Regions from separate parts of the Pseudarthrobacter sp. rb genome, predicted to be linked through region 3. Evidence: predicted binding sites of a transcription regulator. Region 3 holds the regulator's gene; each other region holds the start of a gene.
The links. The regulator LexA, encoded in region 3, represses DNA repair genes until DNA is damaged. The targets are predictions, from matches to a motif close to TCGAACANNTGTTCGA.
Positions count from the first base shown of each region.

Region 1: ACWRN3_RS16160 (LexA family protein) is a predicted target of LexA. The motif match lies at 1,645-1,660, and genes of this name have one in related genera.
Region 2: ACWRN3_RS04440 (DUF6504 family protein) is a predicted target of LexA. The motif match lies at 2,943-2,958, and genes of this name have one in related genera.

Region 1 is NZ_JBWJAR010000013.1:1,611-12,221, forward strand. It holds gene ACWRN3_RS16150 (HAD family hydrolase) at 1-625, opposite strand, end outside; gene ACWRN3_RS16155 (hypothetical protein) at 730-1,533, opposite strand; gene ACWRN3_RS16160 (LexA family protein) at 1,674-2,105, shown strand; gene ACWRN3_RS16165 (Y-family DNA polymerase) at 2,129-3,427, shown strand; gene ACWRN3_RS16170 (lmo0937 family membrane protein) at 3,535-3,681, opposite strand; gene ACWRN3_RS16175 (ABC transporter substrate-binding protein) at 3,981-5,159, shown strand; gene ACWRN3_RS16180 (matrixin family metalloprotease) at 5,631-6,407, shown strand; gene ACWRN3_RS16185 (VOC family protein) at 6,541-7,560, shown strand; gene ACWRN3_RS16190 (fumarylacetoacetate hydrolase family protein) at 7,567-8,529, shown strand; gene ACWRN3_RS16195 (cyclase family protein) at 8,526-9,557, shown strand; gene ACWRN3_RS16200 (FAD-dependent monooxygenase) at 9,609-10,611, shown strand, end outside.
Region 2 is NZ_JBWJAR010000002.1:377,540-388,150, forward strand. It holds gene ACWRN3_RS04435 (DNA polymerase III subunit alpha) at 1-2,546, opposite strand, end outside; gene ACWRN3_RS04440 (DUF6504 family protein) at 2,557-2,907, opposite strand; gene ACWRN3_RS04445 (hypothetical protein) at 3,039-3,428, shown strand; gene ACWRN3_RS04450 (chorismate mutase) at 3,435-3,758, opposite strand; gene ACWRN3_RS04455 (VOC family protein) at 3,775-4,197, shown strand; gene ACWRN3_RS04460 (SOS response-associated peptidase) at 4,222-4,983, opposite strand; gene ACWRN3_RS04465 (mycoredoxin) at 5,116-5,373, shown strand; gene ACWRN3_RS04470 (lipoate--protein ligase family protein) at 5,402-6,151, opposite strand; gene ACWRN3_RS04475 (ABC1 kinase family protein) at 6,274-7,983, opposite strand; gene ACWRN3_RS04480 (PadR family transcriptional regulator) at 7,989-8,528, opposite strand; gene ACWRN3_RS04485 (thioesterase family protein) at 8,648-9,451, opposite strand; gene ACWRN3_RS04490 (endonuclease/exonuclease/phosphatase family protein) at 9,613-10,290, shown strand; gene ACWRN3_RS04495 (NUDIX domain-containing protein) at 10,324-10,611, opposite strand, start outside.
Region 3 is NZ_JBWJAR010000001.1:555,758-566,368, forward strand. It holds gene dapF (diaminopimelate epimerase) at 1-277, shown strand, start outside; gene ACWRN3_RS02465 (class I SAM-dependent methyltransferase) at 249-872, opposite strand; gene hflX (GTPase HflX) at 1,310-2,887, shown strand; gene ACWRN3_RS02475 (ATP-dependent DNA helicase) at 2,880-4,937, shown strand; gene lexA (transcriptional repressor LexA) at 4,986-5,720, opposite strand; gene ACWRN3_RS02485 (LysM peptidoglycan-binding domain-containing protein) at 6,074-6,424, shown strand; gene ACWRN3_RS02490 (histidinol-phosphate transaminase) at 6,580-7,698, shown strand; gene hisB (imidazoleglycerol-phosphate dehydratase HisB) at 7,760-8,386, shown strand; gene hisH (imidazole glycerol phosphate synthase subunit HisH) at 8,383-9,144, shown strand; gene ACWRN3_RS02505 (hypothetical protein) at 9,145-9,303, shown strand; gene priA (bifunctional 1-(5-phosphoribosyl)-5-((5-phosphoribosylamino)methylideneamino)imidazole-4-carboxamide isomerase/phosphoribosylanthranilate isomerase PriA) at 9,388-10,134, shown strand; gene ACWRN3_RS02515 (SseB family protein) at 10,157-10,611, shown strand, end outside.

The DNA of each region.
Region 1 (10,611 bases), on a different contig from region 3:
CGGCGTCGATGCCCAGCGCGCCTGCGTATTCAGCAAGCGTGACGGCCTTGTTCACGCCGGGAAGCGACAGTTCCAGCATGGCAACGCCCGGAGAGGAGTGGGTGGTGGCGGCCAGGTGTTCGACGGCGGGCGCCACCTCGGCGAGGAAGTCGTCCGGGGTGCCGTCGCGGACAATGGCGAGGAACTTGACCACGGAGTCATCGTCCGTGAGTGTTTGCTTGAGCGGCGCCGGGGTGAATTCGGCGAGCAGTTCGCTGGACTCGTTTTCTATGAAGCCGGGTTCCAGGTGGAATCCGGTAAGCGTTTCCGCGGCGAACAGCGCAGCCGGGCGGAGAGTTTTGATGATGCGCCGGGCTTCCAGGACGGTCTCGATGGCCAGCGTGCGGGCGGAGACCAGGCGGTCCGCCTCGAGGTCCCAGACCACGGCACCATTGGAGCAGATCACGCGGCCGGTGTGGCCCAGCTGTTCCTCCAGCGGGTGCAGCCAGCGGGGCGGGCGGCCGGTCACAAACACCAGTTCGACGCCGGCATCCCGGCAGGCGTGGAAGGCACGGATGGTGCGGTCACTGATTTTTCCGTCGTGTCCGAGGATCGTTCCGTCAATATCGCTTGCTACCAACCGCATCCTGCAAGTCTACGTGGGCGGTTGGCTCCCGTGCGCCGATTCCACGGACAGGAGCCGTGCGTAAGCTCGGCGGCATCCCGTCCAGCTCCCTCGAGTTGGGCTATCTACGGTGCCGGGACGAGCCGGAAGGCATAGCGGCTCTTGACCCCGTTACTTGGGGCCATGGTGAAGTCTGCCCCCTTGGTCCGCAACTCCACCGGGGCCCTAAAGACGTCGCCGTTGCAAGGGACGCTCGCCGGAGCCAAAACTTCTGCCCCCGCCGGGCTGGACACTGAAAACTCAGCCTCAGGCGCTCCTTCACAGAGGAACCGCACTTCGTAGCTGCCCGGATCGGCCGATATTCCCTGGCCAATGGCGGAACTTGAGCCTGCGTATCCGCCCAACTCACCCGGCAGCCAGGGTTGCAGCTGTTGGGCTGCCCACTGCGACAAGTCCTCCAACTCCGAAGCGCGCGGATCAGTGTTCGGCTGGAGCAGCACACCGGCGGCGGCGGGCTTATCGACGGGCGCAACGGCGCTGACGGTGATCGGGCCGCCCGTGTGCCGGATGAACCGCTCCAGGACGGAGTCGCACGTGTAGGGAACTGTCAGCGGCGGTTTTTCGCCTTGAACAATGGACACCTTAACGCCATGAACGCCCGCACATGCGCCCTTGACCACGTAGTCACCGGGAGCGAGAACAATCGAAAGTTCCCCTGACGGTTCCTCGTCGGTCGGCAAGCCGGGTTCATCCGCAGACGCCTGGAGCAGGCGTGCCACCTGCCCGGCGTTTTCCTCGAAGGATGGCTTTTGCCCGCTGCCGGGCTGGGCATGGGATTTGGTTACGGTGTCCGCTGGACCGGCGTACTCACATCCGGCCAGCGGAACGGCCAGCACACCTGCAACGAACCAACATCTTGCTAAACGCATCCGCATCGCTTCCCCCAGAGCTCGCTTTGACCCGAGTCTAGTCCCCGGCCCTGCAACTTATCCGGCGTCAGAGAGTGCCCGTTGTCAGCCCTCGGGTCTACACTGAAACTATCGAACATATTTTCGAATAAAGGTGTGTTGTGGGCGTTATTGTCGGTCCCCGCGTGATAGACGCGGGCGCCTCGTTGTTCTCGGTGCTGATTTCGCCGGTGGCGGTGGCGGCGGGCTTTCCATCCCCGGCACAGGACTACTTCGACGGCCGGATCGACCTGAACGCGCACCTGATCAAGGACATCACCAGCACCTTCGTGGTCCGGGTGACGGGGGATTCCATGGAGGGTGCCGGCATCAGCGACGGGGACGAACTGATTGTCAACCGTGCCCTTGAGCCCAGGGACGGGTCCGTGGTGATCGCCGTCCTGGACGGCGAACTGACGGTCAAGCGCCTGCGCATCACCCGCACTGGCGTGGTGCTGCAGGCGGAGAACCGCAAATACCCGGACATCCACGTGCCGGCACTTTCCGAGCTGACCATCTGGGGCGTCGCTACCAGGTGCCTGCACCATGTCTGAGCTGCCCGTCCCTGGGGAACAGCATGGCTAAACCAGTCCACATGCGGCAGATGCCGCAGATCGCGCACGTGGACGTCAACTGCTTCTACGCCTCCGCCGAGCGCGCCTTCGACCCCTCCCTGGAAGGGCGCCCCCTGGTGGTGCTGTCCAACAATGACGGCTGCGCCGTGACCCGCTCCCCGGAGGCGAAGGCACTGGGCATCGCCACCGGCGAACCGTGGTTCAAACTCGCACCCCGGGCCAAGGAGTGGGGCCTGGTGGCAAAATCCAGCAACTATGAGCTGTACGGCGACATCAGTTCCCGCGTGATGGAACTGCTGGGCAGGTACTCCGCCTGGCTGGAGGTCTACAGCATCGACGAGGCCTTTCTGGGCGTCAAGGGCGCCCCGGATGAGCTGCTGGCCCTTGGCCGGAGGATGAAAGAGGCAGTCCGGCGGCATGTGGGGGTTCCCGTGTGCGTTGGCATCGCCCCCACCAAAACCCTGGCAAAACTCTGCAATAAATGGGCCAAGAACAATCCCGCCTTTGGCGGAGTCTGCCTGTGGGAGTCCGTTCCGGCTGACGTGCGGGAGGGTTTGATGGCCCGGCTGCCTGTCGATGAGATCTGGGGCATTGCCGGACGGCTGACAAAGCGGCTCAATGTGCTGGGAATCTTCACTGTCCAGGACCTTGTCAGGGCGGATCCGGTAATGATCAGGGATAAGTTCTCGGTGGTGCTGATGCGCACGGTCCTGGAACTGCGGGGCACCCCCTGCATTCCCATGGAAGAAGAGCGCATCGGCCGCGACCAGCTGATCTTTTCCCGCTCTTTCGCCACCCCTGTGACCACCGCCGCCGGACTTCGGGAGGTGCTCAGCATCTACGGGCAGCAGGCGAGCGCCAGGCTCTCAAATCACGGGCTGCAGGCAAAGGTCCTGACGGCGTTTGCTGCCACGTCCCCCTTCCGGGACCACGAACAGGCGTACCCATCGGTATGCGTCCCGCTGCCAATGCCTACGGCGGATCCGCTGCTGCTCACCAGGGCGGCGCACGCGCTGCTGCCCAGCATCCGGGACGGACTCAAATACGCCAAGGCGGGCCTGATGCTCACCGACCTGCGGCCCACGGGAAACCAGCCGCCCCTGGAGCCTTTCGAGAACCGGCATGAGGAACGCGGCATCGGGCCGCTGCTTGAGGATGTGAGCCGCCGCTTCGGGCGGGGCACCATCGGGCTGGGGCACGCGGGCATCAAGTCCGGGCTGGACTGGACCATGAAACGGGACATGCGCTCGCCCCGCTATACAACGCACTGGGACGAGCTTCCTTTGGTCAAGGCGGCGTGAGGGGTCTCGCCGCCCTGAGGGGTTCACGGCGGCGTGACGGTTCAAGGCGGCCTGGGCCGCCGGTTCCCGCCGCCGGACGCTGGGCCGGCGGCGGGGACGCGGGGTTGCTAGACGCGGGACCTGCCACGGACGAAGTGGAAGATCAGGACCACCACTGCGACAACCAACAGGATGTGGATCAGGCCGCCGCCAATGTTCGCGAGCAATCCGAGAAGCCAGAGAACGGCGATGATGATGGCAATCCAAAGCAACATGAGAGTCTCCTTGATTAGTTTTACAAAATCCCCATGCCGTGCACGTACCCACCAATGCAGCACGCGAATCACGGCCCGCACCTGCTGATGGGCATTCAAGGCCGCCGTTGCGTCCCGGGTGCGAACAGCCCCCTCCGCCGGACCTCCGAACAGAGTCCCCGCACGACGATTTTTGACGCCGCACTACGCCGCGTTGAGCGTTCGCGTCGCCGCGTGAACGCCCGCTACGGGATTGATTGTGGGGCCGCCGGGCGCTCCGTAATCTCGTCTCAGCATCCGCCCCAGCAAAGGATTTCCCCATGGCAAACCAGCAGGACAAGAGTCCGGAAGACCAGCACGGCTCCACCCGCATCGTCGCCGGGCAGCCAGCCAAGCCCACACGCCCGGTTGGCCTGAAGATCGGAATCGCCGCAGCCGTCCTGGCCCTCATCGGTGGGGGCGCCGCCGTCGCGTCCGCCGTGAACAGCGGGACACCGGCAGCCTCGCAGGAGGCTGCCCCGTCAGGCAACCCCGCGGCCGAACTGAAGCTCGGCTACTTTGGAAACGTCACGCATGCCCCGGCCCTCGTGGGCGTCAGCAAAGGCTTCATCCAGGACGAACTCGGCAGCACCAAGCTCAGCACCCAGGTGTTCAACGCCGGCCCCGCGGCAATCGAAGCCCTGAACGCAGGGGCCATCGACGCCACCTACATCGGGCCGAACCCGGCCATCAACTCCTTCGTGAAGAGCCAGGGCCAGTCAATCAACATCATCGCCGGCGCCGCAGCAGGCGGGGCGCAGCTGGTGGTCAAGCCGGAAATCACCTCCGCCGCCGACCTCAGGGGCAGGACGCTCGCCTCCCCGCAGCTGGGCGGCACCCAGGACGTGGCCTTGCGCGCCTGGCTCTCCGCCCACGGGTACAAGACCAGCGTGGACGGCAGTGGTGACGTGGCCATCAACCCCACGGAGAATGCCCAGACCCTCAAGCTGTTCCAGGACGGAAAGCTCGACGGCGCGTGGTTGCCTGAGCCGTGGGCGTCACGCCTGGTGCTGAATGCCGGCGCGAAGGTGCTGGTGGATGAAAAGGACCTTTGGGACGGTTCGCTGTCCGGCAAGCCGGGCGAGTTCCCCACCACCATCCTGATCGTGAACCAGAAGTTCGCGGCAGACCACCCGGACACCGTCAAGGCACTCCTGAAGGGCCACGCGAAGTCGGTCGAATGGCTAAACAGCGCTCCAGCCGGCGACAAGGCCACCGTCATCAATGCAGCCCTCAAGGAAGCAGCCGGCGCCGAACTGAAGGCGGATGTCATCGACCGCTCCCTGAAGAACATCGTCTTCACCGTCGACCCGCTGGCTGGAACCTACCAGAAGCTCCTCGCTGACGGCGTCACCGCGGGCACCACCAAGCAGGCCGACATCAACGGCATCTTCGACCTGCGCGCCCTCAACAGCGTCTCGAACGGAAAGACCTCCGCCGCAGGACTCGGCAAGGAGTAAAGCCTCATCGATTGCTCCGTAAATGCCCTTTTGACCTCTCATAACGGCATCTACGGAGCAATCGATGTGGCCGCCGGCCCTCTTCGGCCCCGGAGCGGCATGCATCCGGCGCGGCCGCCTTTCTTGCTTAAATCCTGCGCCTTTCCCGCGGCAAGGCCGGGCAGCACGCCCCTAGGCTGGGAGGGTTGACCGGCGGCGGGCGGCAGGAATCAGGGGGTGCCGGTGCACGGCTTCGGGAATGACGATAATTCTCATCGGGACATGCCTGGCGGGTTCGCCCCGCCAAACGTCCGGCGCTCCCCCAGTGGACGTATCCCGCAATGGGCCATCGATGAAGCGTACGGCAGGGCAGAGGCTCCTTCGCCCTGGCGCGGTGCTGAAGCCCCTCACCGGCGCCGGAAAAAGTTCCGGAGCAGGGCGGGAAGACAAGGGTCCCGGTCGAAGCGGACCACCCCGTCGCGGACAGTCCAGTTGCGGACCGTCCTTGGGATCGCCCTGGTGGTCTGCCTGTACTTCACGCCGACGCTCTTCGACCGTGTGGTTCTTCCCGCCGCAGCCCCCTACCTGCCCGGGGCGAAAATGCCGCCGCCCGGGTATGAGGCAGCCTCGGCACCCCTGGGCACACCACCCGCCAGCACGGGCTCCACCGCCTTTGTGCTGCAGGAGTCGCCGAAAGAGGGCCAGCGGCTGGTCGCGTACGATCCGTGCCGCCCGGTCCATTACGTTGTCCGGCCGGACAATGCGCTGCCGGGTGGCGATGTCCTGGTCCGGGAAGCAGTGGCAGCAGTCTCCCAGGCCTCCGGCCTGCAGTTTGTCTATGACGGACCCACCACGGAAGCGCCGTCGGATGACCGGTCTGCCTTCCAGCCGGACCGCTACGGAAAGCGGTGGGTACCGGTACTCATCGCCTGGTCAACGCCCGTGGAAACGCCGGGCCTTGCAGGGAATGTTGCCGGCCTTGGCGGGAGCGGTTATGTGGAGGCGGCCGGGCAGCCGCTGGTCCTCGAAGCCGGCCAGGTGCGCCTTGATGCCCCGGACCTTGCCGGCATCATCGCCGGCCGCCCGGACGGCGCGGCGGAGGTGCGCGCCATCATCATGCACGAACTCGGACACGTGCTGGGCCTGGACCACGTCAATGATCCGACGCAACTGATGTATGCGGAAAACATGGGCGTCAGGAACTTCGCTGCGGGTGACCTCGCCGGGCTGGCCATGCTGGGCAGCGGGCCCTGCGTCCCGCAACTCTAGGACCAGGCGGACATAAGCGCGGCGAATAGCTGATATCGAAAAGCTCGTCTTCCCCAAATATATGAAGTACTTCACAGTGGATACCAGGACCTGCACCGACCGACCCGCAGCCAGTAACCAGAAGGACTTCACCGTGGAAACTCCCCTCTCCCATCTTGCCCACCTCGAGATCACCAGCCCGGACGTCGAAGCCTCGGCCCGGTTCTACGAGGACAAGTTCGGCATGCGAATCATCGACCGCGCGGACGGCAACGTCTACCTCCGCTGCTGGGGCGACTACTACCGCTACAGCCTGGTCATCACCGAAGGCCCCGAAGCCTCCCTGGGCCGGATGGCGTGGCGCACCAACTCGCAGGAAGCTCTCGAAGCCGCGGCACAGCGCATCGAAGCGACCGGCGTGCAGGGCTCCTGGAGCGCCGGCGGCCACGGCTTTGGCAAGGCCTACGAGTTCATCGGCCCCTATGGCCACCACATGCGCCTCTTCTACGAGGTGGACAAGTTCGTGGCCGGGCCGGGCTTCGAGTCCACCTACCCGGACCGCCCGGAGCGCCGCAGCAGCCACGCCGCCGCACCCCGTTTCCTGGACCACGTCACTGTGGCCTGCTCCGACGTGCGCGGCTTCGCCAAGTGGTACAACGAGGCCCTCGGATTCCGCGTCATGGCCTTCGTGGACCTGGACGAAGCCCCCATCACGGTCTTCTCCGTCCTCACCACCAATGAAAAGTCCCACGACCTGGGCGTGGTGGCTGACACCTCCGGCCGCCCGGGCCGCGTCAACCACATCGCCTTCTGGGTGGACACCACCGAGGACCTGCTCCGCACCGCGGACGTCATGATGGAACACGGCACCCCGATGGAGTACGGCCCCTCCATCCACGGCGTGGGCGAGCAGAATTTCCTGTACTTCCGTGAGCCGTCAGGGCTGCGCGTCGAGCTGAACTCCGGCGGCTACCGCAACTATGTCCCGGACTGGGAGGCCAACACCTGGAAGCCGTCCGAAGGTTCGAACAACTTCTACAAGAACGGCGCCATGCCGCATTCCATGACCGAGTCCTTCCCGCCGGCCGAAGGCTTCACCGCCACCGAGGAAGGCGCCTCCCCCGAAATGAAGGAAGCCCTCCTGAACCCCTACGCCAAGCACGGCCGGGGCTAACGCGCCATGTCTGAAGCAACCTATTCGCTCATCCGGTTCCAGGAAGCCGGGGACAGCAAGGCCCGGGCAGGCCTGCTGGTCAATAACCGTGTCCTGCCGCTGGACGGGGAGATCAACTCCCTGATCGAGCATTGGGACGCCACCGAAAGCCAGCTGGACTCCCTGGCCGCCTCCGCGGGTGAGGACACCGGCCTGGCGCTGGCCGACGTCGAGGTCCTTGCCCCAGTGGAACCGGCCCAGATCCTGCAGACCGGCGCGAACTACCGCAAGCACGTCATCGACCTGGCCGTCGCGCACCGCGAACCTGGGGAGGACGCCGAGGAGGTGCGCGCCACGACGGCGGCCATGATGGATAGGCGCGCGGGCCAGGGCACGCCGTACTTCTTCATCGGACTTCCGACGGCGGTCGCGTCCGCTACCGATGACCTCACCCTCCCGTCCTACTCGAAGTCCCACGACTGGGAGCTGGAACTGGCGGCCGTGATCGGGAAGACGGCCTTCCGGGTCACCCCCGAAGAAGCGCTGGACCATGTCTTTGGCTACACCATGGTCAACGACATCACCACCCGCGAGTACGTCTTCCGCAAGGACATGCCGGCCATCGGCTCGGACTGGTACCGCGCCAAGAACGCTCCCGGGTTCCTGCCCACCGGCCCGCTGCTGGTGCCCGACAAGTTCTTCGGCGACCCCCAGGACGTCCAGGTGACGCTCAGGCTCAACGGGAAGGCCATGCAGGACGAATCCACGTCCGACATGATCTTCGGCGTGGCCAAGCTGGTCAGCGAAGCCTCCCAGATCATGCCGCTGCGCCCGGGGGACCTGGTCCTGACGGGCAGCCCGGCCGGCAACGGCCAGCACTGGGGCCGGCTCCTCCAGGACGGCGACGTCATGGAGGGCACCATCACCGGACTGGGCACCCAGCTCATCCACTGCAAAGACGAAACTCCCACCGAAAGCAGCAAGCCGTGACCACCCAGGACACAGCAACCGGCACCGGGGAATCAACCGATTCCCCGGTTGTCCGGCGTGAAGACCCGCTCGGCAGCATCCGCGCCATGGCAGTGGCCCACAACAACTGGGGCCGCTGGGGCCACGATGACGTCCTGGGCACCCTGAACTTCATCGACACCGGCAAGCGGATCGAAGCAGCGGCCCTGGTGAAGACCGGCGAGGCGTTCTCGCTGTCCCAGCCGTTCGACACCAACGGACCACAAAAAGGCTGGCGCCGCCGCACGAATCCCGTCCACACCATGACGGACACCGGAGTGGACGCCGAGCGCGGCAACCAGGGCTTCCCGCACGGCTTCGGCGGCGCGGACGACGTCATCGCCATGCCGCTGCAGTGCTCCACCCAGTGGGACGGCCTGGGCCACATCTTCGACCAGGGCAAGGCCTGGAACGGCCGCGCCGCGGGAGATGTGGTCACCTCGGAAGGCGACCTGGTGACCGGGATCGAGACTGCGGCAGCCAAGATCGCCACCCGGGGTGTGCTGCTCGACGTGGGCCGCGCGCTGGGTCCTGACCTGGGACGGGACGACGGCGAGCTGCCGGACGGTTTTGCTATCACCCCGGAACACCTCCAGCGGACCATCGGGCTCCAAGGCCCCAGTTCCGAAGTGCGCCGGGGCGACATCGTGGTGATCCGTACCGGGCAGTACTCCCGGGTACGCCGTGACGGCTGGGGCGACTACGCCGGCGGGTCCGCCCCCGGCCTGTCGTTCAGCACCGCGCCGTGGCTGCACAAGAGTGAGATCGCCGGAATCGCCACCGACACCTGGGGCTTCGAGGTCCGCCCAAATGAATTCGACGGCGCGTTCCAGCCGCTGCACCAGATCGCCATCCCCAACCTGGGCCTGTTCCTGGGCGAGATGTGGGACCCGGACGGGCTGGCGGAAGCGTGCGCGGCGGACGGCAGGTACGACTTCCTGCTCACCGCCGCGCCCCTGCCCATCACCGGGGCCGTCGGTTCGCCGGTCAACCCGATCGCACTCCGGTAACTTTTCCAAACAACCACCAGCAGTAACGCCGTCACACCAAAGGAGTCAGCGATGGCAGCAGTACAGAACGTCGGAATCGTCGGTGCGGGAGCCGCGGGGCTGGCAGCCGCCATCCTCCTGGCCGACGCCGGCATCCAGGTGGAAGTCCTGGAGAAGACGGACGCACCCCAGACCCTCGGCTCCGGGATCACCCTCCAGGGGAACGCCCTGCGGGTCCTCCGCCAACTCGGCGTCTGGGAGCAGGTCGAGGCGAAAGGCTACGGCTTCAGCACCCTGGGCCTGCGCGCCCCGGACCCGGCAGGCACCGTCATCGCGGTCCTTGAGGACATCCGCACCGGCGGCGACGACCTCCCGGCCACGATGGGCATGTACCGTCCGGACCTGACGGCCATCCTTCGGGAACGGGCTGAGCGGGCGGGCGCCCGGATCAGCTACGGGAAGACAGTCACGGGGATAGCGGACGACGGCGGGTCCGTCACCGTCAGCACCGCCGACGGCGGCACCGCGGCCTATGACCTCCTGGTTGGCGCCGACGGCCTGCACTCCGCGGTCCGCAAGGCCATCGGCATCGACGTCGAGCCCAAGTCCACCGGTATGGGCATCTGGCGTGCCTTTGTGCCGCGGCCGAAAGAGGTTGTCCGCACGGACCTGACCTACGGCGGCCCCTGCTTCATCGCCGGGTACTGCCCCACCGGCCCGGACACCATCTACGCCTACCTGGTGGAAAAGGCACAGGAACGCAAACACGGGGACGGCCCCCGCATCATGGCTGAACTCGCCGCAGCCTACGGCGGCCCCTGGAACGAAATCCGCGCGAACCTGGACCAGAGTGCCCGCATCAACTACACGTGGTTCACCACCCACCTCGTCGATGGTCCGTGGAACCGAGGCCGCACCGTCATCATTGGCGATGCCGCGCACAGCTGCCCGCCCACGGTGGCGCAGGGTGCGGCTATGGCGCTGGAGGACGCCGCCGTCCTGGCCGAACTGCTGATCAACGCCGACCACGTGACCGAAACCCTGTTCAAGGAGTTCACCGACCGCCGGCTGGAAC
Region 2 (10,611 bases), on a different contig from region 3:
CGTTTGGGGTACATGCCGGGGTCGTGCTCCCATAAGCCTGCAAGGAAGGCTTCGGGGTGGTGTGTCTTGAGCCAGGCGGACTGGTAGGTGGGGACGGCGAAAGCAGCCCCGTGGGCTTTGCAGAATCCGAAGCTGGCAAAGGACTTCAACGTCCCCCACACCTTGTCCACCACCTCGGGGGTGTACCCCTTGGCTTTTGCATGGCGCCGGAAGTACTCCTCCACCTGCGCTTCTCCGGCCTCGCTGCTGAGTGCCCGGCGGAATTCGTCGGCTTTTGCCAGGCCGCAGCCGGTCATGACGTGGAGGGTTTTCAGGATCTGCTCGTGGAAGACGGTGACCCCGTGGGTTTCCTGCAGCACCGGCTTGAGGTCAGGGTGCGGGTAAACCTCAGGGGCGAACCCGTGCCGGTGTTCCAGGAAGGGCCGCACCATGTCCGATTTCATCGGTCCCGGGCGGAACAGTGAAATATCGATGATGAGGTCGTTGAACTCCCGCGGCGCCATTTTGCCGATCAGCTCCCGCTGACCGGGTGATTCGATCTGGAAGCAGCCAAGGGTATGCGTGCTCCTGATCAGCTCATAGGTGGCTTCGTCGTCGAGGGGGACGGCGTTGAGGTCTATCCGGCCGTTGGCGGCAATGTAGTCGGGGCCGGAACCTTCCGGCCCCGCAGGGTGGTTCCCTGCCTTGACCACTTCCTCCTTGGAGGGATGGATCCTGATGATCTCCCGGACCGCGAACGCCATGGCGCTTTGCATGCGGACACCGAGGACATCGAGTTTGAGCATGCCCATGGGGTCCATGTCATGTTTATCGAACTGGCTCATGGGCAGTCCAAGACCGCTTGGCTGTACCGGGGTACGGTCCAGGAGGGTTGCATCACCCAGGATGACGCCGCACGGGTGCATGGAGATGTGGCGGGGCAGCCGGTCGAGCCGTTCGGTCAGGTCCACCAGCAGGTCCAGTTGCTGGTTTCCATGGGCGTCGCGTTGTTCCACCCGGCCGGCAAACTCACGCAGTTCCGGTTTTTCCTGCAGTGCTTCCCGGAATTTTCGTGCAGAGAACCGCCAAAGCTGCTTGGCGATCTCCCCCACCTCGTCGTCGTCCATGCCCAGTGCCAGACCGGCGTCGCGCACGGCACCGCGGGCGCGGTATCCGTTCTGCATGCTCATCAGGGTTACCCGTTCAGAGCCGAAGCGTTCGAAGATCCGGTGGTAGACGTTGTGGCGTTCAGCGCTTTCGACGTCGATGTCGATGTCCGGAAGGGTGGCGCGGTCGTTGGAGAGGAAACGTTCAAATATCAGGTCGTGCTGGAGGGGATTCACATGGCTGACGTCGATCAGGTAATTGACCAGGCTGGATGCTCCCGACCCTCTTGCTGCCGCCCTGACCCCCATGTCCTGGATCATCCGGGACACCTCGGCAACAGTCAGGAAGTATGAGGAGAAGCCCAGGTTGTGGATGATCCCCAGCTCATGGCCCAGGCGGGCCAGGATCTCCTTCTCCGCGTTGCCAGTGGCTCCCGGGAACCGCCGGCCGATTCCTGCATGGCAGCGCTGGATGAGTTCAGCGTGCGGATCCTGGCTGATGCCAATAACGGATGCTTCGGGCACCACGGGCTGTTTCCATCCCATGTCCGAGGTGGGGTCGATCCGGCAGAGATCGGCGAGCGCCTCCGTTTGGGTCATCAGCTGCTTGAGGTCGGCGGCACCATAACCGGCCGCTGAAATGATCTCCTTGCCTATCCCCAGCATCTGCGCCGGGGTTTTCAGCCACCCCTGGCCAGTGGGTTGCAGGAGGGGTTCCCCTGCCAGTTCGGGCAGGGACTTCAATGTCCGGGCAGAATCCAGGACGTCAGCGGTTGGTGCTCCGTCCGCAGCGCAGTACCTCACCGCATTGGCGAGTACTGCCGGCACCTGGTGTTCCTCGGCGAGCCTGAGCATGCGCACAGCGTGCGCCGTGCTCAACGGGGTACCAGGTGCGCTGAGTTGGGAGACTATTTCAGCCACCACGGTTCCGGCGGGCATTGCGTCAAGCCACTGCTTGAAAAGGGTCCGGGGCCGCAGGTAGCGCCGTCCGCCCATGGCACGGCCCACATCCGAATCAGGGCCGAGCAATACGGTGAGCACCGGCTTAAGGGTTTGGGGGTCAAGGGTGCGGGAAGCCAGTTCGGCACGGGTGACAGCAGCGGGCACCGCTCCCCCGGCTTTCCCCGAGGTCCTTGCGTGGGCGTCGGAGACCAGCCGGCACAGCGCACGGTATCCGGCACCGTTGTTTTGGCCGCGGGCCAGCACCACCACCCTGCCTGCCACCTGCGTTCGGTGATCACCGTCGTCGTCAAACACTGCAAGGTCCACCCCCACAATGGGGTCGATGCCCGCGGCCATGCAGGCCTTGAGGTGCTTGATGGTTCCGTAGAGGCCGTCCCGGTCTGTACAGGCAAGAGCTGTGGCGCCGTCGGCTGCGGCAGCCATGGCCAGTTCCTCCGGCCAGGAAACACCGTAATGGGCGCTGAACGCCGTGGAAACGTGAAGGTGGGTGAAGCTCATGCTGGACTGGTCATGCTGTTCTGTGGCGGAGGGCGTCATGGATCCGCAGCAGCCGCCAGCGGTTGCTGCGGATATGGCGGGTCAGGTCAAGGGTGAGGGGCTCAGCGCCGGCCGCATCTTCCGGCGCTGAGGGACTGGAGGCCACCCGGGCAGGCAGCACCTGCACGCGCCAGATTTCGTGATCCACCACGCCCGGTCCGCTTCCCAGCGGGGCCTTGCTGTCTTCCGCCCACCATTGCCGGCGTTCGTACCACCGGAGGGGTTCGGCGCAGACGGTGTAGGAAGCACCTGCCCAGGTCAACGTTTCCGGTTGTCCGGCTTCGGTGCACACCACGTCAACAGACTCGCTGAACATGCCCATGTGCACCTCCCCAAAGATTTTCCCCAAACGGGTATTCGAATATGTATTCGAATAAAACCAGTCTACGCCGGGATGGCATCAAAACATAGGCGGGGGTGGACGGGGGGTGCGGCAGGGAGCAGGATGTTGGCATGAGTACCGATGACGCACTCCTGAAGCAGGCCAGCATCAAGACCGAGGACTCCACCCTGGTCGCCACATTCGATATCGACGGCACCATTCCGGTATCCGGTGCCTACGTGGTGGGGTTGATGGGGGCCTCGCCGGATTATTCGGCACAGCGCCGGCTGTGCATTGAGTTCATGAACGGGGAGGCCATCGCCTGCTACGCGTTCAACCGGGACCAGGGAATCGAGGAGGATTACGACCTGTCCGGAGTCACCCACTCACAGAGCAGCATCACCGGCAGCTTTCCCCTGACGGCGTTGAACGGGCTCGGGCAGGGGCACGTCCTGTCCGCCTTCAGCGAGGCGGACGGACGGGAGTTCCAGCACGGGGTGCCGGTGGAGGAAGCGCCCTAAGCTTCCTCAGCTGTTTTCTTTATGGATCCGCAGTTCAAGTTCAATGAACGCGGAGATCATGGCCCGGTAGGTTGACTCCACGATGTCCGGGTCAATGTCTTTTTTCTCGGCAGCAGCCCGCACGTGTTCAATGATCCGCTCCACCCGGCCCGGGGCGCGCACCTCGGCGTCATCACCCTTCAGCGTGCCGGCGATCCTGATCAGCCGTTCGCGGCGGGCGATGAGGGTGACAATCTGCTCATCCACCTCGTCAACAGCAACCCGGACGGCAGCGAGCTGTTCCCTGTCGGCCCGGGCATCCCTATCGTTTCCTTGAATTGTCGCCATCATCTGACAGTATCGAAGCATGGAGCCCAGAGTCGACTTTATCTCCCTCGGTGTCCGCAGCGTCGAGGCCTCGCGCGCCTTCTACGTTGACGGCCTTGGCTGGCCCGTCCACCGCGAGGTTGCCGGGGAAGTCCTGTTCATCCAGGTGAACCATGGGCTGGTGCTCTCCCTCTGGGACAGCACCCAGATGCAGGCCGAAGCCGGCACCAGTCCTCCCGCCGGCGTCCCCGGCATCACGCTCAGCCACAACCTGGCAAGCCCGCAGGAAGTGGACAGCGTCATGGAACAGGCCGCGGCTGCCGGTGCTGCCATCGTTGCCGAGCCCGTCACCAAGGCATGGGGAGGCTACGCAGGATATTTTGCCGACCCTGACGGGTTCCGCTGGGAAGTGGCGTACAATCCCACCTGGGCAGTGGACGACGCCGGCACGGTCACCGTCTGACGGGTACCGGCCAGGCGGAGGCTGCTAGAACAGGGCTTCCACCGGGCGGATCAGTTCCGGGCCGTTGTTACGGACATTGCCCACTTCCTTGCCCACGGATTCCACGTGCCAGTCGGCTGCCGCGTCCTTGACCCCCGACCGCACCAGGTCAACCAATGCGGCGGCATCATCAGCCTGCGGGTCCAGCCAGGCCTCCATCGTGGCCTTGTCCATGGGGAGCGGCACTCTGTCATGCAGCTCGGTCAGTTTCCCGAAGATGGTGGATTCAGTCCCCGGCGGCGGGGTGTCAGCCGTGAGGATCGACGTGGACAGCAGCCAGCGTCCGGGCTCCCCCTCCGGCACTGACGGGTCCTTCCACCACTCATAGAGACCGGCGAAAACCAGCCCGCGTTCCCCGCCCGGGTGCACGTAGTAGGGCTGCTTCGACTTTCCCGGGCCCTGCTTCCATTCGTAGTAGCCGTCGGCGGGCACGGCACAGCGGCGGGACTGCACAGCCTTCCGGAAGGCCGGCTTCTCCAGCACGGATTCGCTCCGTGCATTGATCATGCGGGAGCCGATCCCGGGATCCTTTGCCCAGGACGGGACCAGGCCCCACCGCGCAACGTGCAGCTGGCGGACCTGCCGGGGCGCAGCGCTGTCTTCCACCAGCCGCTCCAGCACAATGGGGACGGCATCCGTGGGTGCCACGTTCCAGGACGGCGGGATGGTGACCTCGTCCTCCAGCTCGGCGTCGAACTCGGCCAGGAGATCCCCCACGGCCCGTGCCATTACGTAGCGTCCACACATGGCACCAGCTTGCCACCGCCCGCCACAAACTGTCATCCAGGCACCGCAGCAGCGCCCGGGACCGGGGAATACCGGCGGCCACGCTAGGGTTGACAGTAAGGAAACCTTTCAAGCGACGTATAGGAGATCCCTGTGGACTTCACTCCCGAATCAGGCACCATCACCATGTTTTCCACCACCTGGTGCGGCTACTGCAACCGGCTCAAGAAGCAGCTGGATGCCCAGGGCATCGGCTACACCGAAATCAACATCGAAGAGGTGGACGGCACGGCTGAACTCGTGGAGCAGCTGAACGGTGGCAACCGCACCGTCCCAACGGTCCTCTTCCCGGACGGCACCGCCGCCACCAACCCGTCCGCCGCCGAGGTCAAGAGCCGCCTGGCCGCCTGACCGGCCGCCGCGCCACAACTGATGCGGGTCATGCCCCCAGGCTGCTGAAGGAAGCAGTTTCCAGGGTGGCATGGCCCGCATACGTCTTAAGGATGGCCTGCTCGACGGCGGCGACGTCCAGGCCGGGCACCAGATCGTTGGCGGCGCCGGCGGTGGCAGGATCCCAGTCCAGGCCGAGCGCGGCATAGCTGTCGGTAAGGACCTTCCGGATCGGGGCGGAGTCCTCCACCACGATCACCGAGCTGAAGAGCCAGCCGCCGGAAACAACCCGCTGGGCAGTGCCCACCAGTTTCACTCTCCGGGAGCTGTCTGCCGGGTCGGTGCCGTGGACACTGAATTCGCCCGGACAGTATTCGCCGGGAATCTCACCCACGGCAGCCTGTACGCCCACGCTTCGCAGCGCCTCCGCAAACAGCTCCCCGAAGTAGCCGAACCGGGCCTTGGATCCGGCGACGGCGTCCGTATCCGGTTCAATGTGGTCCACCACCAGGGTGCCACGGTGGTAGGCCGCAGCGCGTCCGCCCGCCCGCCTGACCAGGGGTTCGAAGCCGTTGTCCCGGCAGGCCTGGGCGGCGGCGTCGAATCCCGGCAGCCGGGTATCCCGCTGCCCGAACGCCACAGTGGGCGCGGGCCGGTACAGCCGCAGGGTGGGACCAATGGCGCCGCTCCGTGCCCTTGCCAGCAGCTCCAGGCCGAATTCGAGGTCTCGGCCCGCGCCGAGTGACACGTCCTGCCGCACCACGGTGAGCGTGCTGGATCCGGTACCGGTGTGGTGCATTGTTGCGAAGCTCCCATGGTGTGGCGGCGACAGATTCAACGTCGACGGGTTTTAGCGGCGGCGGTTCACAGCCCGCGGACGGGCAGGCCACCCCTAGGTTACGCCCGACGGCGGCGGCCGCCTTAACGTCCCCGGCGCCCCACCCACAGCGCGTGCAGCAGCGGAAGGGCCGACGCCGTCATCAGCACATTGCCCAGCGCAACGTCGTCAGGGCGGACAATGGCTCCCGCGAGCAGCAGGGCCCCGAAGACCAGGGCGGAGGCTGAGCGGCGCACAGCCCGGTCCAGCCGCGCAGCCTGGCGCTCCAGGCGGGGGACGGCAACCTGCAGCGATCCTTCCTCCAGCCTCCCGGCCAGGGCGTCCAGGCGGCCCGGGAGCCGGAAGGCAACACCGGCAGCGTCGAGGGCCTGCCGGGCCACATCCTGCACCACGTTGCCCCGTTCGTTCCGCAGCAGCTGGGCGGCGTAGGGCTCCACCGAATCCCAGAGGTTGAAACGCTCATCAAGGGCACTGCATACCCCGGAGGTCAGGGACATGGCCCGGATGATCAGCAGGAAGTTCTCCGGCAGCTGGAACGGCAGCGACCGGACCACGTCACCGAACTCCACGGCAAAGTCACGGAACTCCCGTGGGTCGACCTCGCGCAGTTCGGCGAAGCCCATGCCGCCGAAGCGGGCGAAGAGCTGTGTCATGGCGCGTTCCAGGGCCACGCTGTCGGCTGACGGCATCAGGACGCCCACATCATTGATGGCCGCCACGAGTCCCTTGCCGTCCCGGGCGGCGGCTGCGATCAGCAGCTTCCGCAGTCCGCTGCGCGTGGAAGCCGTGACTTCGCCCATCATCCCGAAGTCGATGAACGTCAGTTTCCAGGGAAGCCCTGCACCTGGAGGGACTGGGGTGACGAAGATGTTCCCCGGATGAGGGTCGGCTTGGAAGAAGCCGTTGGTGAACAGTTGGTCGAACATGATGGACGCGAACACCGGCGCGACCGCGGCGGGATCGATGCCGGCGCCACGGAGCGCCCCGACGTCCGTGATCTTGATGGCAGTGACGTCCTCCAGGGTGAGCACACGGCGGGTGGTCCGCTCCCACACCACGCCCGGGACTTCCACGCGGTCGTCCCCGGCGAAATCCGCGGCGAACCGCTCCGCGTTGACGGCCTCGTGCAGGTAGTCGATCTCCAGCAGGCTGGTCTGGGCGAATTCCTCCACCAGCGCCGGCATGTCGGCGCGGCGGGAAACGAGCCGGATGTGGCTGAGCCAGCCGGCAACCTTGCGCAGGGCGGCAAGGTCGACGTCGACAATGGCGCCGATGCCCGGGCGCTGCACTTTCAGCACCACGGCGTCTAGTCCGGTGTCCCCGGCGTCGGCAGGATTCAAGCGGCCGCGGTGGGCCTGGCCCAGGGAGGCAGCGGCTATGGGCGTGGGGTCCACGGAGGCATAAACCCTGTCCAGCGGCGTCCCCAGTTCCCGGGCGGCCAGGGCGGAGATGGCAGGGAAGGCGACCGGCGGCACCTCGTCCTGCAACCCCTCCAGTTCTTTGGTGATCTCCGGCGGAAGGACATCAAGCCGGGAGGACAGGAACTGGCCCACCTTGATCATGAGGCCACCGAGGTCCACGGCCAGGTCATGGAACCGCTGGGCAAAGCGCCGCATCCGCCGTGACCGCGTCCTGGCGGCCACCCGGCCAAGTCCAATCCGCGGCAGGAACAGCTCGAACCACCACGTGGCGGCGAGGTTCCATGCAGCGAAGCGCAGAATCCGCCGGTAGCGGCCGCGGTGCTCCCGCAGGGGCAACTGGGCGTCGGCCCTCTCCTGGACGGTGGACGCCACCCGCGTCAGTCCTGGGCGAGGATGGCGTACAGACGGCGGCGGGCCTCGTCCAGCACCGCCACCGCCTGGTGCACCTGCTCCTGGGTGCCGGTACGGCCAACCTGGGCTGCGGCCTGGGCCAGTTCGATCCCGGCCTTGGGCAGGGAAGCAACGCCGCCGGCCATGGGGCCGGCGGGATCCCATGGCGCAGCCCCGTGGTGGGCTGCCACTTCCTCGCGGCCGGCTTCGGTCAACGAGTAGATTTTTCGGCCGTTCGTTTCCTCGGCTGTAATTGATCCTTCATCCGCCAGCAGCTGCAGGGTGGGATAGACGGAGCCTGCGCTCGGTTTCCAGCTGCCCCCGCTGCGTTCCTCGATCTCGCGGATGATCTGGTAGCCGTGCATGGGCCGCTCGGCCAGCAGGGCCAGCACCGCCGTCCGCACCTCACCTTTCCCGGCGCGGGTTCCGGCCCGCTTTTCAAACCGGGAGCGCAGTTCCTCGACGGCCTGCCACATACCGTCCAGATTGTTCCCGCCGAATCCGCCAGCAGGGTTTGAAGCACGCATCATGAACTCCTTTGTCAATCGTGAACGATATACAACGATACTCAGCGATACATGCCCGCACCATAGGTCAGGACCCAGGCGCGGCAAGGACCAGTCGCAGGGTCAGGACGAACCCTTTATCAGGATTTGCGCAGGGTGAGGATCTGTTCAGCGCGGCCGAACGGCCCCTGCCGGTCGTGCAGCACGGTGGAGGTCAGCCCGATCCCGTCGCTGCCGAACGACACCGCATTGTCCAGTCCCAGCCATTCCCCCCGGGGCCGGCGGTACATGTGGATCTGCAGGTCCAGATTGGGGAACGCGTAGTTGCCCTTCCCCGGCGGAACCCTGGCCGCGATGCCGTTGGCCGTGTCCACCAAGCCCATGAGCCGGGCCAGGTCGCCGCTGTCGGCGCGGTCGGTCAGGGGGTGGTCGGTGCGGAGCCACACCTTGCCGGCTCCGGGACGGTGGCCCTCGGCCACCCTCATTTCGAGGGAGCGGATGTAGCCGCCGGGCCAGACGGCGGCGCCGTCGTACGGCTTGCATTCGTCGGGGCCGGGGATCGCTGCGTCCTCGACGGCGGCGACTTCAGCGGTGTCACTGGTCAGCATGCGCCACCCGGCGGCGCGGATGGCGGTGCGGCCGCCGGCCACGAGTTCCGCCTGCACCAGTTCGATGGTCCTGCCGGGACGCAGCGTGGTGGTCTCGATCCGGAACTCGCCGCCCGGGATCAATCCAAGGATCTCGTAGCTGAGGCGGGCCATCCGCATGTCTTCCCGCGGCTGGTGCCGTTCAAGGACATCGGCCATGAGGCCCGATGCCGGGGCCATGTGCTGTTCGTGGACGTTCCAGGCACCCTGCGCGTGGATGGTGGAGCGGAACCGGCCGCCGCCCAGGTCCTGGTAGTAGAAATTGCCTTCGGCGAGTTCAGGCAGGTCTGCAGTCAAGGCTGGCCCCTTACGGAAATTCAGTGAATTGCCACTAACTCTATCCCCCGCGGACAGCGCACGGCGCGCCAACGCGGGCAACGAAATGTTGGAGGGTGCGGGTGGCAATCGGACTAGAGTAAGGAACTGGTCCTGTCAGCAACCCTCAAAAGAGGTGTTTCATGCGCGTCATCAGCTACAACCTCCGCAAGCACAAGGCCAGCGGCGAACTTCTCGCCCTGGCCCGCAACCATGACATCGATGCGCTGTGCCTCCAGGAAGTGGATGCCAGCGACCTCCCGGAGACCCTGGGCCCGCTGCACCTGGCGGATGCCACCAAGGGCAACCGGCTGGGTCTGGCCATCTACTACCGCACCAGCCGCTTCACCGCACTGGATACGCAGTCCTTCGCGTTGAAGAAATCAATGCATGACAGGGTGCTGGCTCCGGCCCATGAACGGCTCATCGGCACCAGGGTGATGGACACCGAAACGCAGCACGAGCTGGTGATCGGATCCTTCCATGCAGCTCCGCTGACGGCGTCGAACTCTTTGCGGCGCAAGCAGATCCACGCAGCCCACGCTGAACTGCTGAGCATGGGCAAAGGCCTGATGACCCTGATGGTGGGTGACTTCAACTACCCGTTCTTCACCAAGAACCTGGACATGCACATGAAGAACTCCGGGTATGCCCTCTCCCTGAGCAACCGGCGCACGTACACCCGGTACAAGGTGTTCAAGGGCCACTTCGACTTCGCCACCTCGCTGGGCCTGGACATTGCCAGCGTGGAGACGCTCCCGCGCGGAAATTCAGACCACCTGCCCATCCTGGTGACCGCCGACTACGGCGAAGGCTACTAGCCGGAGGCTCCCCGGGAGGAGTCCGGGGCCGGCCTACCAGGGTTCGCCGGTGTCCAGCTGCGCCAGCAGCTCCGGCCACGCGGCCGCGAAACCGGGGTGCAGGTCCAGGGCCTCCACCTCTGCCACCGGGATCCAGAGCAGGGCAATGCTCTCGGGGTCGCTGATCACCGGCTCGAAGGATTCCCGCACCCTCACCACCACCGTGGTGTAGGACCAGTAGCCATGGTCCAGCACGGACGTGAACAGCACTTCCACGCTCTCCGACGGGACCGCGGCTTCCTCATACGCCTCGCGGAGGGCGCCGTCAACGGGTTCTTCGCC
Region 3 (10,611 bases):
CGTGGTGCCGGCAGAACCGCTGGTCCATGACGGCGTCGGATCCGTAACCATGCGCGTGCACGAGCGTGGCGTGGGGGAGACCCAGTCCTGCGGGACGGGCGCCTGTGCTGCTGCCGTCGCCATCAGGCACTGGGCCGGGGCGGAAGCCCCCGACGCCTGGCAGGTCCACGTCCCGGGAGGAACGGTGGGCGTGAAGTTCTTCGCCGGCCCCGGCGGCCACGAGCATGTGGAGCTCAGCGGCCCCGCAGTCATTGTGGCGAGTGGGACGCTTTCCTGACCTTCAGGATCCGGAAGGACTTGGACGTCGATTCGCGGGTCACGGTGAAGGAACTGTCCAGTTCGGCAGCCAGCCAGCGCTGAAGGGAATCAGAGCCAAGGTTCTTCTGCACCACCAGCCATGCGGTGCCGCCCTCTGCCAGGCGCGGCAGCCACAGTTTGAGCAGGGCATGCAGTTCATCCTTGCCGATCCTGATCGGCGGGTTGGACCAGATGGTGTCGAAGCGGATGCCGGGATCCACGGCCTGGGGCGTGCTGGCGACGACGTTGGACAGTCCCAGCGCGGCGGCGTTCTCGTTGGTCAGGGTGATGCAGCGTTCGTTGACATCCACGGCGTAGACCTTTGATTCGGGGGCCAGCAGCGCCATAGTGAGCGCCACCGGACCCCAGCCGCACCCGATATCCAGGAGATTGCCCTTTGGATGCGGGGCCGGAACTTCGGCGAGGAGCACCGCGGTGCCCTTGTCGATTCCGTCGGGGCTGAAGATGCCCGTGGAGGTCTGGAGCCGTCGCGTCTCACCGGCCAATTCCACCGTCAAAGGCTTCCGGGTAAAGGGGCCGGCAGGGGACGTGCTGAAATAGTGTGCGGACTCCATAACTGGCCAGAGTAGTTCCCCCTGCAGCGTAATGGGAAACCGGCCTGAAGGCCCTCTGCTACGCTGGAAGGCATGTTCCTGATCTTCGAGTAGCCGGTACGGGCCATGCCCGTCCCGCAGCCTGTCCTCCAGCGACAGTCCGTCCCGCAGCGACGCAGGTTTCCATGCCTTCCGCTTTGCGCACCGGCCAGACCTTTCCGTCTGAGCCGGCCGCCGGACAATACTCGAAAGTCAGCCTGCTGCTGCACTTCCTGCCATTCTCCGGCCTTTTCCAGCCCTGCCGCCGTCCTGACGCGGCATTCGAGCCCCGGCATCGCAGCCGGCGGCGAAACAACCAGGAGAACTGCATGACCGCCGGCCGTCAGCCCAGCGCGAATACTTTCCAACTTCCACCCAATCAGCACTATTCTGGAACTGCCGAATCTTCAAAGGAGACCATGACCAGCCAGCCCAATACCGGTTCCGAACCAGCCTCCCAGGACATGAGTCCGCAGGAGATCCAGGCTGTCATCGACCGGATCCTCGCCAAGGACGTACCGGCCAGAAACGTCAGCACGCCCGGTGGTGAAGGCGGCAGTGGAAAAGCGGTGCTTGGCAAGGCGCAGGCCATTTCCCGCCTTGACGAAGAACACTCAACCTATGACGGCGACCAGCAGGACCTCGAGGAAAGGCGCGCGCTGCGCCGGCGGGCAGGCCTGTCCACCGAACTCGAAGACGTCACCGAGGTCGAATACCGGCAGCTGCGCCTGGAACGCGTCGTCCTCGCCGGGCTCTGGTCCGAAGGAACGCTTGCCGACGCCGAAAACTCGCTGCGTGAGCTCGCTGCACTCGCCGAGACCGCCGGTTCGGAGGTCCTCGACGGGTTGGTGCAGCGCCGCGATAAACCAGACCCCGGGACTTTCCTGGGGTCCGGCAAGGCCCAGGAGCTGAAGGACATCGTCATGTCCACCGGCGCGGACACCGTGGTGGTGGACGCCGAACTGGCACCTTCCCAGCGCCGCGGCCTTGAAGACATCGTCAAGGTCAAGGTCATCGACCGCACGGCCCTGATCCTGGATATCTTCGCCCAGCATGCGAAGAGCCGCGAGGGCAAAGCCCAGGTGGAACTGGCACAGCTGGAATACCTGCTTCCCCGCCTGCGCGGCTGGGGCGAGTCGATGTCCCGCCAGGCTGGTGGCCAGGTGGGCGGCGCTGCTGCCGGCATGGGCTCCCGTGGCCCCGGTGAGACCAAGATCGAACTGGACCGGCGCCGGATCCGTACCCGCATGGCAAAGCTGCGGCGCGAAATTGCCGCCATGAAGCCCGCTCGGGAGACCAAACGGGCCAACCGCCGTCGTAACGAAGTGCCCTCGGTAGCAATCGCCGGGTACACCAACGCCGGCAAATCCTCGCTGCTCAACCGGCTCACGGACGCAGGTGTCCTCGTGGAAAACGCGCTGTTCGCCACGCTGGATCCCACTGTCCGCAAGGCCGAAACCGCCGACGGCCTGGGGTACACCCTGGCCGACACCGTCGGATTCGTCCGGTCGCTGCCCACACAGTTGGTGGAAGCCTTCCGTTCCACCCTCGAAGAGGTCGCCGACTCGGACCTGATCCTGCACGTGGTGGACGTTTCGCATCCCGACCCCGAAGGGCAGATCGCAGCGGTCCGGAAAGTCTTCAGCGAAGTCGATGCCCGCAAGGTGCCCGAAATCATCGTCCTGAACAAGGCCGATGCAGCCGACCCCTTCGTGGTGGAGCGGCTGAAGCAGCGCGAGCCGCGGCACGTGGTGGTCTCCGCCCGGACGGGGGAGGGCATTCCGGAGCTGCTGAAGGCCATCAGTGAGTCCATTCCCCGGCCATCCGTCAAGATGGAGCTGCTCATTCCGTACGACCGCGGGGACCTGCTCAGCAAGCTCCACGAGTCCGACGCCGAAATCCTCAGCCTGGACCACGTTGAGGCAGGCACCAGGGCTGCCGTGATGGTCCGTGAGGGCCTCGCGTCTGAACTGGAACCATTCGTCGTCAATGACTGACCCTGCTGCCGGCGAAGCTGCGCAGACGGCGGGCGAGCAGTTCGTTATTGAACTGCTCGACCGCGCCGTCGCCGGCATGGGCGGACAAAGCCGCACCGGACAACACGAAATGGCCCGCCAGGTGGCCCGGGCCATCGAAACCGGCAACCACCTGTTGGTCCAGGCAGGCACCGGCACCGGCAAATCGCTCGCCTACCTGGTACCGCTTATCGCCCATGCCCTGGAAAGCAACAAGCCGGCCCTGGTGTCCACGGCCACGCTGGCACTCCAGACCCAGATTGTGGGCAGGGACCTGCCCAGGCTCCTGAAGAACATCACGCCGGCACTGGACCGGCCGGTCAAGGTTGCCTTGGTCAAGGGGCGGTCCAACTACGTTTGCCGCCACAAGCTTGAAGGCGGTTTCCCGTCAGAGGAACCATCGGAAGGGCAGCTCTTCTCCCTGGGAGAGGACACCAGCGTTCCACATTTCGCTGCTTCGGTGGGCGGACCATCGTCGCAGCTCGGCAAGGAAGTGGTACGGCTCCGCGAATGGGCCGAAAAGACAACCACCGGCGACAGGGACGAGCTCCTGCCCGGCGTGACCGACCGCGCCTGGCGCCAGGTTTCCGTGACGTCGATGGAATGCCTGGGGGCACAGAAATGCCCGATGGCCGCCGAATGCTTCAGCGAACTCGCCCGGCAAGACGCAGCCGAGGCCGATGTGGTGGTCACCAACCACGCCATGCTGGCCGTCAGCGCGTTCGAGGGACTTGCCGTCCTGCCCGAATACGACGTCGTGGTGGTGGACGAAGCGCACGAACTGCAGGACCGGGTCACTGGCGCCGTGTCCGGACAGTTGTCCGTGGCTATGGTCCACGCTGCCGCTTCGGGTGCCCGGAAACATACCGCCATCACCGTTGACGCCCTGAACGCCGCAGCTGCCAACCTGGAACTGGCCCTTGCCGGCGCACCGAACGGCCTGCTTCCCAACGGGCTGAACGATGAACAGCTCGACTGCGTGGACCAGTTGCGTGAAGCGTGCCGGGCCGCGTTGTCCGATTCCAAAGGGGACAGCAACACCACAGCCGACGGCGGGCGGCAGCTGGCGCGTTCCCGGCTGATGCTCATCCTGGAACTCTGCGAAAGGCTCATTGCTGCACGCGAGAACCGCGAAGTGGTGTGGTTCTCCCGCGCCAGCACCTTCGATCCCGGCCAGGGATACTCACAGCCCGATGACAGTGCGCCGGTGCTGATCAACATAGCCCCGCTGTCCGTCGCCGGCAGGCTGCGGGAGGGACTCTTCGCAGACCACACCGTCGTGCTGACCTCTGCCACCCTGGCCATCGGCTCCGCCTTTGAACCGGCGGCCGGGGGACTGGGCCTGGTAGGCGACGGGGCCCCCAGCTGGACGGGCGTGGATGTTGGCTCGCCCTTCGACTATCCCAAGCAGGGCATCCTCTACGTCGCCGGCCACCTGCCCAAGCCCGGCCGCGGCGTGTCACAGGAAGCGCTGTCAGAACTCGAAGCACTCATCAAGGCATCAGGCGGGGGCGCCCTGTGCCTGTTCTCCTCGCGGCGGGCGGCCGAAGAGGCCGCCGACGCCCTCCGGCCCAAGCTCAATATGACTGTTCTCTGCCAGGGCGAGTCGACCATGACCGCCTTGGTCAAGCAATTCGCCGACGAACCGGACACCTGCCTCTTCGGCACTATGTCCCTATGGCAGGGCGTCGACGTTCCCGGAGGATCCTGCCGGCTGGTGGTCATAGACCGCATACCCTTCCCACGGCCGGACGATCCCCTGGTGACGGCGCGTTCGCGTGCCGTGGCGCAGGCAGGGGGAAACGGCTTCATGTCCGTTTCCGCCACCCACGCGGCCATCCGGCTCGCCCAGGGTGCCGGGCGCCTGATCAGGTCTACCGGGGACAAAGGCGTGGTGGCCGTCCTGGACTCACGGCTGGCCACCGAACGCTATGCAGGATTCCTGCGCGGTGCGCTGCCCCCGTTCTGGGCCACCACCGACCGCGCCAAGGCGCTGGCCGCGCTCAACCGGCTTGGTGCCGACGCTTCCTGACGGACTGCCGGACAACGCCTGCGCGGATGCCGCGCAGGCGTGCGCAGGCTAGAGGGAACGCAGGACCGAGACGACCTTGCCCATGATGGTGGCGTGGTCGCCCAGGATAGGTTCGTACTGCGTGTTCTGGGGGAGCAGCCACGTGTGGCCGTCGCGCTGGCGGAACGTCTTCACGGTCGCCTCGTCGTCCAGCAGGGCAGCAACAATGTCCCCATTGGCCGCGTCAGCCTGGCGCCTCACCACCACCCAGTCACCATCGCAAATGGCGGCGTCCACCATGGAGTCGCCAGCCACTTTGAGCATGAAAAGTTCGCCCTGGCCCACCAGCTGGCGGGGCAGCGGCATGACATCCTCCACGAGCTGTTCGGCGAGGATGGGCCCGCCGGCGGCAATCCGGCCCACCAAAGGAACCATGGCCGTATCCAGTGCGGTAGGCAGTTCGGTGACCGTGGCGCCCCCGCCCGCAGCCTGCGGCGCAGGAGACGCACCGGCGCCTTTGCCCCCGCCGTCCAGCGTGAGCGGCATCAGCACTTCCATGGCGCGCGGCCGCTTGGGGTCGCGGCGCAGGTAACCCAGCTTCTCCAACTGGGAAAGCTGGTGGGTCACGCTGGACAGGCTCGCAAGGCCGACGGTATCGCCGATCTCGCGCATGGAGGGCGGATACCCGTTCTCATTGACCGAGCGCTGGATGGTCTCGAGGATCTTTTTCTGCCGAGGGGTCAGCCCCTTGGCTGTCCTCTTGGATTGCGGGGCGGTCCTGCCCCCGGCGGCTGCTGCTGCCATATTCGCCAATGCCTTTCGCTTGCCGCCGGATCTTCCGTGTGCCGCTGTTCCACAGTGCCGCCGGAAGGACTCCCACTGTCATTGTCAGACCCTGCTGTTCAACTTCAGTGGTGGTTGTTCTGTGGTTTCAAAACTAGGCCAGCCACATTGCTTTTTCAAACATTTGTTCTAGCGAGTCTCGACATTGTTCGTTGATAGGTGCTAAAACTTAACAAGCAAAGTTCGAACATGTGTTCTAACCAGCAGATGCGCCATTCGAATACGCGGCCGGGAGAAGTCCCGGCGCGTATGAACGGCAAGGCAGCAGCGGGCGGACACCCGGGCAGCACGGCAAGTCCAGGAGGGCTTAGTTCATGTCAGCTTTATCTCTTCACCAGGTTTCACCTTCGTCCGCGCCCCTGCGGCTGACCCGCCGGGGGAGGATCGTCCTGATCGGAGTTCCGCTCGTGCTCCTGGCTGTACTCCTGCTGTCGCTTTCGGGCCTCTTCCACTCCCCGGCCAAGGCGTCGGACTCGGCCGCCGACCTTGCGGTGACGCCCACCGTCACGGTGACCGTGCAGTCCGGCCAGTCGCTGTGGGCCATTGCGGGCGCCGTCGCTCCGGACCGGGACGCCCGGGACGTCGTGGCGGACATCGTCCAGCTCAACAACCTTGCCGCGGGCACCGTTCTTCCGGGCCAGCAGCTCTTCGTCCCCACCCACTGATTGTCCGCAGCCGCTGGATCTGCCGCCTCCGCCGGCTGCCAGGGCCCGCTGCCTGCGCTGGCGCCTCACGTGAAGCGGGCGGCCGCGGGACATGCCGAGGGCGAACAGGAACCGTCACATTTTCCGGTCGTTGCCGCGGCAACTAAACTGTTCAGGTGAACGACCAGCTAGAACGTCTGAACCGGCTTCCCCTCCGCAGCAACCTCCGCGGCCTGACCCCATACGGGGCGCCCCAACTGGACGTCCCCATCCTGCTGAACGTCAATGAAAACACCCATGGTGTTCCCGCCGACGTGCGCGCCGCCATCAGTGCCGCTGTGACGGAGGCCGCTGCGGGCCTGAACCGTTATCCGGACCGTGAGTTCACCGCGCTCCGGAAGGCCTTGGCCGAATACCTCGGGCATGGGCTCGATGAAACCAACCTGTGGGCCGCCAATGGTTCCAATGAAGTCCTCCAGCAGATCCTCCAGGCCTTTGGCGGTCCGGGCCGCACCGCACTCGGTTTCCCGCCCACGTACTCCATGTACCCCCTGCTGGCCAGCGGAACAGACACGCAGTACATCACCGGGGAACGCGCGGAGGGCTATGACCTCAGCGCGGAGTCGGCCGCCCGCCAGGTCAAGGAACTGCAGCCGAACATCGTGTTCCTCTGCTCGCCCAACAACCCCACCGGGACGGGACTTGGGCTGGACGTCGTGGAGGCCGTCTATGACGCCGGTGCCGACAGCCAGGCCATCGTCATCGTCGATGAGGCGTACCACGAGTTCGCGCACGACGGAACTCCCAGTGCCCTGAAGCTCCTGCCCGGCCGTGAGCGGCTCATCGTGTCCCGCACCATGAGCAAGGCGTTCGCCCTGGCGGGTGCCCGGCTCGGTTACATGGCCGCTGCACCCGAGGTCACCGATGCCCTGCGGCTGGTCCGCCTGCCGTACCACCTGTCCGCCATCACCCAGGCCACCGCCCTGGCAGCACTTGAGCACCGCGAAGCGCTCATGGCCGACGTCGAAGACATCAAGAAGCAGCGGGACCGCATCGTGGCCGAACTGACCAGGATGGGCCTCAAGCCCGCCGCGTCGGACTCCAACTACGTGTTCTTTGGCGGCCTGGAAAATCCGCACCAGGTCTGGCAGGAACTGCTGGACGCGGGCGTGCTCATCAGGGACGTGGGCATCCCCGGCCACCTCCGGGTCACCGCAGGCACTGAGGCGGAAACCACAGCCTTCCTCACGTCCCTGGAACGCATCCTTGCCGGCCACGCCGCGCTTCACGCCTAGACTTGATACTGCGGCGCTGGTCGCCTTGAACCACTCCTTCTCGCACTAAGGATCCTTCACCATGAGTCCAACCGGATCGAATACGGCTGCTGCCCGGACCGCCCGCATGGAGCGTGCCACCAGCGAGTCCTCCGTACTCGTGGAGATCAACCTCGACGGAACGGGCGTATCGGACATCGATACCTCGGTGCCGTTCTACGACCACATGCTGACCGCCCTGTGCAAGCACTCGCTGATCGACATGACGGTCAAGGCCACCGGAGATACCCACATCGACGTCCACCACACCGTGGAGGACGTCGCCATCACCTTCGGCGAGGTCCTGCGGACTGCCCTGGGCAACAAGGCAGGAATCCGACGGTTCGGTGAGGCCACCGTGCCGCTCGATGAAGCGCTTGCCAACGCAGTGGTGGATGTCTCCGGCCGCCCGTACCTGGTGCACGGGGGTGAGCCGGCGGGCCAGGAATACCACCTGATCGGCGGCCACTTCACAGGGTCCTTGACCCGTCACGTTTTCGAGGCCATCACCCTGCACGCCGGCATCTGCCTGCACATGAACGTGATCGCCGGCCGGGACCCGCACCACATCGTCGAGGCACAGTTCAAGGCCTTTGCCCGTGCCCTGCGCGCCGCCGTTGAACCGGATCCGCGGGTTGAAGGCATCCCGTCCACCAAGGGTGCGCTGTGAGCGGGCAGGTCCTGAAGGACGGGGCAGTCATCGACCCGTCGGTGTCGCGCAGGCTGCCGTCGCCGGAAGGTAAGCCCACGGTCACGGTGCTGGACTACGGGTCCGGGAACGTCCGGTCGGCCGTGCGCGCCCTGCAACGTGCCGGCGCGGAAGTGATCCTGAGCTCGAAGCCGGAAGATGTGCTGAACGCGGACGGCCTGGTGGTGCCAGGCGTCGGCGCGTTCGAGACCGTGATGCGCGAGCTCAAGGCCGTGGACGGCATCCGGCTCATCGGCCGCCGCGTGGCGGGCGGCCGCCCGGTCCTTGGTATCTGCGTGGGCCTGCAGGTCCTGTTCGAGGCCGGGGTTGAACACGGTACCGAAGCCCAGGGCATCGGCGAATGGCCCGGCAAGGTGGAGGCCCTCCCCGCCGAAGTTGTTCCGCACATGGGCTGGAACACCGTCAAGGTCCCCGAAGGCTCGAAACTCTTTGCCGGCGTGGAAAACGAACGGTTCTACTTCGTGCACTCCTACGGCGTGCAGGAATGGAACTTCGACGTCATCCAGCCTCGGATGGCGCCGCCCCTGGTTACCTGGTCCGAGCACGGCGGACCGTTCATCGCCGCCGTTGAAAACGGCCCGCTCTGCGCCACCCAGTTCCACCCCGAAAAGTCCGGCGATGCCGGCGCGCGGCTCCTGCACAACTGGGTCGAAGGCCTGCGCAAGCCGGCCGCCGCTGACTCTGGCGCCCCGGCGGCCGACGCCGGCAGTGACGCCTAGATGTGGCCCGTACTCCTGACGGGCCTCGCCGGCCTGCTGATTGGCGGCGGCATCTCGTTCCGGCAGCAGCGCAAGCCCCTCTGGACCCTGGTGGCCTTTTATGTCCTGGCCGCAATGTCGCTGGTCGCCGCCTACCTGCTCACGCTGCCGGCCGGCTGATCCAGGGGCTCTGCGGCACTGCCTGAACGCGCCGAATTCCAATCGCCTTTGCCCGAAACCGAAGAACCAACACCGAGGATGAGTATGACCACCGCACATGACCTGCCGGTACTTGAACTGCTGCCTGCCGTCGACGTCGTCAACGGCCAGGCCGTCCGGCTGGTCCAGGGCGAGGCGGGCAGCGAAACCAGCTACGGAACCCCCCTCGAAGCGGCGCTGAACTGGCAGCAGCAGGGTGCCGAGTGGGTTCACCTGGTGGACCTTGACGCAGCGTTTGGGCGCGGCTCCAACGCCGACCTGCTCCGCGAGGTGGTGGGCCGGCTGGACATCAAGGTGGAGCTCTCGGGCGGACTCCGCGATGACGAAACGCTGGAAGCAGCCCTCGATTTGGGCGTCGCACGCGTCAACCTCGGGACCGCAGCACTCGAAAACCCGGAGTGGACTGCCCGGGCCATCGAGCGCTTCGGCGACAAGATCGCCGTCGGCCTTGACGTCCGGGGGACCACCCTGGCCGGCCGCGGCTGGACGAAGGAGGGTGGAGACCTGTGGGACGTGCTGGGCCGCCTCGAAGAGGCCGGCTGCGCCCGCTACGTGGTGACCGATGTGACCAAGGACGGCACCCTGCAGGGCCCGAACGTTGAACTCCTGCGCCAGATGGTGGAGAAGACCGGCAAGCCCGTGGTGGCCTCCGGCGGCATCTCCAGCCTGGACGACCTCAAGGTCCTCCGCTCGTTGGTTCCCCTGGGCGTCGAAGGCGCCATTGTGGGCAAGGCCCTCTACGCCGGAGCCTTCACGCTGCCCGAGGCCCTCGACGTCGCCGGCCGCCGCTAGGCGCGGGGAAAGCAGCCCCGCCATGCCCAGCTCCGAAGAACCGGTAAGCCCTCCCGCCCGCCACCTGCCCGGACACATCGCGGCGGCGCTTGCCGGCGCCGGTGGTGCCACGGATTCCGCGGGACAGCCATGGGCCGGCCGCAGCCTCGCCGGTGAGGACGCGAAGATCCATAACTTCGAGGATGACGACGGAACGGCCGACGCCGGCTACCTCGCCGCCATTGCCGCGCTCCGCGAGGGGCGGGGCGATGAGGCGGATGTCGTCGCGTCACTGGCCACGGTCCGGGTCTTCATTCCCATCGTGGCGCAGCTGGCTGAAGAGGCAGAAACAGAGCACGGGCTGCACGCCGACAAACAGGCGGACATGGCGCTGGTGACGCTGAAGGCTGCGGACGGACGGACTGCGCTGCCGGCCTTCACGTCGGCAGCCGCATTGTCCGCATGGCATCCCGAGGCCCGGCCGGTGGCCGTCTATGC